Regions from separate parts of the Clostridium chromiireducens genome, predicted to be linked through region 2. Evidence: riboswitches for the same ligand, from Rfam matches in the RefSeq annotation. Region 2 holds a riboswitch; the other holds the start of a gene.
The links. Region 2 has a riboswitch for glycine ahead of D2A34_RS17315 (alanine/glycine:cation symporter family protein). Riboswitches for the same ligand answer to the same signal wherever they lie in the genome.
Positions count from the first base shown of each region.

Region 1: it holds a riboswitch for glycine, as region 2 does, so the genes downstream of both, D2A34_RS06665 (amino acid permease) here and D2A34_RS17315 (alanine/glycine:cation symporter family protein) in region 2, are expected to answer to the same signal.

Region 1 is NZ_QXDJ01000002.1:296,597-299,818, forward strand. Features, by position in the region: gene D2A34_RS06650 (hypothetical protein) at 1-219, shown strand, start outside; gene D2A34_RS06655 (hypothetical protein) at 200-724, shown strand; gene D2A34_RS06660 (LiaI-LiaF-like domain-containing protein) at 717-1,022, shown strand; glycine riboswitch at 1,248-1,319, shown strand; glycine riboswitch at 1,397-1,495, shown strand; gene D2A34_RS06665 (amino acid permease) at 1,662-3,056, shown strand.
Region 2 is NZ_QXDJ01000004.1:307,612-310,833, forward strand. Features, by position in the region: gene D2A34_RS17315 (alanine/glycine:cation symporter family protein) at 1-1,142, opposite strand, end outside; glycine riboswitch at 1,217-1,358, opposite strand; glycine riboswitch at 1,362-1,466, opposite strand; gene D2A34_RS17320 (TrkH family potassium uptake protein) at 1,879-3,222, shown strand, end outside.

The DNA of each region.
Region 1 (3,222 bases), on a different contig from region 2:
ATTCAGTTTAATTTTTACTGTGTTAAAGTTGCAGTTGCAGCTAGTATAGCATTAATGATGGTATTTTCAAATGGATTAAACTCTCTGGCTAATTCAAAAGTGAATTATGTGAAACCGCCAGATTTAAGTGTTTTGAATTCAGTTAATGCAAATCTCAATAACTTTTCAGAAAAAATAATCAAATTGGAGGTTTTTATTAATGATAAAGAAAAAAAGTAAATTTTTAACCTTTGTTCTTTCAATGCTGCCTGGTGCAGGACATATGTATATGGGATTTATGAAGACAGGTGTATCTTTCATGTCCGTATTTTTCTTTCTGATATTTCTTTCTTCTTGGCTTGATACAGGGCCATTATTGTTTATAGCGCCACTTATTTGGTTTTACTCGTTTTTTGATTGTACAAATAGAATGGGTCTAGATGACGATAAGCTATTACTTTTAGAAGATAGATATTTATTTTCTATTGATAAGTTAGTAATACTAGATAAAGATATATTCGCAAAACACAGACTAATATCAGGAGTAGTACTATTGTTTCTAGGAATATATTTGTTATCGGAAAACATAATGGATTTTTTACGACCTTTAATTCCACATGAATTTTATAATATCATTCATAATATTATGAGGCAATCTCCTCAATTGATTATAGGAATAGCAATTATTGCAATTGGTATAAGGCTTATCAAAGGGAAGAAAATGGAGAGTGAAATTGATGCGTAAAGGACGTAGAGTAGGCACATTAACATCAGGAATTGTTTTGATTATTTTTGGGATAATGTTTTTACTTAGAATGATTACTAATAATATTAATGTTCTTTTCATCGCATCACTGTGGCCTATTATTCTGGTAAGTGTAGGAATAGAAATTATCGTAGCCTACATGATAAATAGTGAAGAAAAAATGCAATATGATTTTAGTGCGATAATATTAGTTATCATTTTAGTGTTCTTTGCTATGGGCATGGGAGGAGCAGAATTTGTAATTGCTCATTTATCACAGTTTAGAGAAATAATTTAATCCAAATTGGTGGATTTCACCATAAAACCCACGACAAGTGTCGTGGGTTTTTATTAGGAATTTTAGAAGAACATAATGTTCATTTCTTATATAAAAATTTGCTGATTATGATAAGATTATTATCTATTTTTGATTAGAATGAAAAAAATATTGCAATTTTATTAAAAATGTATTAAGATAAAACGGTAAATTTTAATAATTTATATATAAAATTTAAAAGTTCAGATGAAGATAGCGGGAGAGAAACGACTATGGTCGTTCACCGAAGAAGTAAATCTTTCAGGTACCTATTTTAAGGTACATTCAAGAAAATAATATACCAGCATGTTTGCATATTATTTTCTTTTATGTCCTAAGTAGAGATGACCGTTATTGGATGAACCCTTGGAGAGACTCGAAATAGAGCACCGAAGGAGAAAGTTATGCGAAAGTTGCATAGCGAAACTCTCAGGTAAAAGGACAGGGGACAGATAACATATCTTACAAAAGTAATACATTGTAAATTACTTTATTGGTAATGCAGTGTCGATTACTTCATTTAGATCTTATCTATTCCCATTTGTATCTCCGATCAAAAAATACTTATATAGAAAAAGGCGATTTTAAGTACAAGCCTTTTTACTAAGATGGAGGGATAAAATGGATCATTTAAAATCAGAAAATCAAAATTTATCAAGAGGACTAAAAAATCGTCATGTCCAATTACTCGCAATTGGAGGCGCAATCGGTACTGGATTATTCCTTGGTTCGGGAAGATCTATTCACTTGGCAGGACCATCTATATTATTTGCGTATATGATAACAGGAATAATTTGTTTTTTTATTATGCGTGCCCTTGGGGAATTATTACTTTCTAATTTAAACTATCACTCATTTGTAGACTTTGTATATGATTATTTAGGAGAAAGAGCAGCGTTTATTACTGGATGGACCTACTGGTTCTGCTGGATCTCACTTGCGATGGCGGATGTGACGGCTGCGGGACTTTACATACAATACTGGTTCCCGAATATAGCTAATTGGGTTCCGAGTCTTATAATCCTTGTAATTTTATTGATTATGAACCTTACTGCAGTAAAGTTATTTGGTGAAATGGAGTTCTGGTTTGCCTTAATTAAAGTTGTTGCAATTTTAGCACTAATTATAATCGGTACATTTATGGTTATTAAAGGATTTTCTACAGATGCTGGTGCAGCTAGCTTTACAAATCTTTGGAGTCATGGTGGAATGTTCCCAAAAGGTGCAACTGGATTTATTCTTTCATTCCAAATGGTTGTATTTGCTTTTACTGGAATCGAATTAGTAGGACTTACAGCTGGTGAAACTGAAGATCCAGAACGTGTTATTCCAAAGGCTATTAATAATATTCCAATTAGAATCATTATTTTCTATGTAGGAGCTCTTTTTATTATCATGAGCATATACCCATGGACTTCAATTAATCCAGATAAAAGTCCATTTGTACAAGTGTTTTCGGCAGTAGGAATTGCAGCAGCAGCAAGTATTGTAAATTTTGTTGTATTAACATCAGCGGCTTCTGCATGTAACAGTGGCATATTTAGTACAAGTCGTATGGTTTACTCTCTTGCAAAAGAAGGAAATGCACCTGAGTCAATGAATAAATTAACTTCTAATCAAATACCTGCTAATGCTACAATGTTCTCAGCGATTGTTATCTTGATTTCAGTCATTTTGAATTATATTATGCCAGAAGGAGTATTTGTTTTAATCACAAGTATATCAACATTTTGTTTTATCTTCATTTGGGCAATTATAGTTATTTGCCATTTGAAATATCGCAAAACTAATCCTGAACTTGCTGCGAAGAACAAATTTAAAATGCCGCTTTACCCAATTATGAACTATATAATTCTAGCATTTTTAGCTTTTGTTATAATTACATTAGCATTTAATAATGAAACTCGTGTAGCTTTATTTGTAACACCTATATGGTTTATAATGCTTGCAGTGATATATAAAATGCTTAAATCAAAAGCGAAAAGTAGAGAAGTTTTAAAGAGAAATCTAGTATAGTTTAACAATAAAAATAAAAAAAGATGTTTAAAAAACGCGATTGTATATATGAGGCTGGCAGAGCTTCTTGTAGACAGTCGTGTTTTTTATTTTCGTGTGGCTAAGATTAATAAAAATGTGAACTTCATAATTTCTTCATAAATTTAGTAAATAGTTCTTTAATTTT
Region 2 (3,222 bases):
GTGAATGCGAAAAATAATAATCCAACATTAACGATGAATTTTCCAAGCGCTGCAATTGGTAGCCCTGCTTGAAAAGCCACTGTAGTTAAGTCAGCTCCTGAAACTGCCCCACTCATTCCTTGGCTCCAAGATCCAGTAAGTACTATCACTAGTCCTGTCATAGTGCAAACTATTATTGTATCGAAAAAAGTACCTGTCATTGTTATTAACCCTTGTCTTGCTGGTGATTTGGTCCTTGCTGCTGCTGCTGCAATTGGTGCACTACCAAGACCTGATTCATTTGAAAATATTCCTCTTGCTACCCCACTTCTCATTGCTAATATAACTGTGACACCCGCTGTTCCTCCAAGAACTGATTGAGGATTAAACGCACTTGTTATAATTAGGCCTATGGCTGCTGGAATGGCTTTATAATTGCATACTAGAACTGCAATTGATCCAAGTATATAAGCTGCTGCCATGAATGGTACAATAAGTTCTGAAACTTTAGATATTCTTTGTATTCCTCCAAGTGTTATGGCTGCAACTAATGCTGTTACAACTACAGCTGTTACTATTAATGGTACATTATAACTTTTTGCTGCTGCTGCAATTGAATTAACTTGTCCAAATGTTCCTATTCCAAATAGTGCAACACAAATACCAAAGAATGCGAATAATTTAGCAAGCCATTTAAGACCTAAACCATTTTGAATATAATACATTGGTCCACCAGACATTTGGCCATTTTCATCGACTTCTCTGTATTTTATAGCAAGTAAGCCTTCTGAATATTTTGTTGCCATCCCAAAGAATGCTGCAAGCCACATCCAAAATAATGCTCCAGGTCCACCAGCTGAAATTGCAGTTGCAACCCCAACAATATTACCTGTACCTATAGTTGCAGATAATGCCGTACATAATGCCTGAAAGCTTGATACATCTCCTTCTGCTTCATCATTATTTGCCTCATCATCTTTACCAAAAACATACTTTAATGCAAGCGGTAATTTGAATACTTGAAGTAATTTAAGGCGAATTGTTAAGTAAATTCCTGTCCCCATTAAAAGAACTAATAATGGCGGCCCCCAAACGATGCTGTCAATTGCGTCTAAAAAGACCTTAATTCCTGATGTTGATAATAATAAATTTGATAATAACATAAAAAAATCCCCCTATTTTTTATTAGGCGGGAAAATAAGAATAAAACCAAAAATTATTTTTGGTTAATCCTATCCCCTGTCCTTTTACCTGAGAGTTTCAGTAACTTTAATAGTTTATTTCAAGGTTTCTGAAAATAATTCACTTTAGAAACCATATTAAATTACTATAGTTACCTTGCTCCTTCGGTGCTCATAATTAAATGAGTCTCTCCAGAGTTTCGTCCAATAGCGGTCCTTATTACCTGAAAGATTCCCCTCTTCGGTGTATTACTAAATCTATTTTAATAAAAATAGATTTAGTAATAACTCTCCCACTATCTTCATCCGAACATTCTATTATTTTAATTAAATTATATATGCATTATTTTATTAACGCAAGAACTTTTACAAATTTTTATTGAATTTGAAACGTTTATTTCAAATTTAATTCGTGTTTTTTATGTGTATTTATCTATTTAAATACATAATACGAACATTAATCTATTTCCTATCCTTTCAATTATCATCCTTCTTATTTTAAATATATAATTTAATATCATGGTTTAACCTAATAAAAAAGCAATAAATATTAAATTGTTATGCCTTTCTCTTGTAAAAAATTACATTGAAATAAAAATGAAAACTGTTAAAATACTATTAAATGTAGAATAATAACAAAGATTTTTATAAAGAGCAGAGAAAAATGCATTTTATAATTAATATTCTAAATAAGGTTATTAACCTTGAGGAGATGCATATGACAGATATTTTAGTAAAAAAACCAAGCCTTAATGCTGTTCAAGTACTTTCAATGGGCTTCGCATTAGTTATTTTGGTAGGTGCCGTTTTGCTTAGCTTACCAATTTCATCAGCAAACAGAGAAAGTACAAATTTTTTAGATTCACTCTTTATATCAACTTCAGCGGTGTGTGTCACAGGACTTGTCACTTTAGATACAGGTACTCACTGGAGCAACGTTGGTAAAACAGTAATAATGCTTTTAATTGAAACAGGTGGTCTTGGTTTCATGTCTTTCACTATTTTTATAGCTATTTTATTAGGAAAAAAAATAACCCTTAAAGATAGACTTATTATTCAAGAATCTATGAATACCTTTAATATACAAGGCCTCGTTAAAATGGTTAAGTATGTCTTAGGCTTTACGATAGTTATACAAATTTGTGGTGCAGTATTACTATCAACACAATTCATCCCGCAGTTTGGATTAAAAACTGGAATATTTTATAGTATCTTTCATTCAATCTCCGCATTTTGTAATGCAGGTTTTGACTTGTTTGGAGATTATACCAGTTTAGTAAGTTACTCAAGTAATTCTACCGTCTTATTAACCATAAGTGCATTAATAATTATTGGAGGACTTGGCTTTACTGTTTCACTAGAGATATTTAATTATAGCAAAGCTAAAAGACTATCTACTCATTCTAAAATTGTAATATACATAACAGCTGTTTTAATTGCTTTTGGTTTTATCTTTATGTTACTCATTGAATATAAAAATCCTGAAACTCTTGGGTCTATGAATTTTAGAGATAAAGTACTTAATGCTTTTTTTGCTTCTGTTTCACCAAGGACTGCTGGATTTAATAGTATCTCAACTGATGGTATGACTACAGCTGGTAAACTTATGACAATAATACTAATGTTTATCGGTGGAGCCTCTGGATCAACAGCTGGAGGTCTTAAGGTAACTACATTTGGAGTACTTGCTTTTAGTTTAGTATCAGTGCTTAAAGGAAGAGAAGATACTGAAGCTTTTGGAAGGAGATTTTCTAAAGAAACAGTATATAAAGCATTTACTCTATTTTCTATAGCTATCTTATTGGTATTAACAGTAACTATAGTTCTAACTATAACGGAGCCTGATAAACTTTTTATAAATCTGCTTTATGAAGCCACATCAGCTTTTGCAACTGTAGGATTAACTACTGGAGTGACTCAAGATATAGAAACGACTTCTAAACTAATTCTTATTATAACTATGTACCTTGGCAGGGTTGGTCCATTAACAGTCATATTGGCTCTTGTCAATCGCAAAAAAAACAACAGACTTAAATATCCTGAAGCTAAAATATTAATTGGA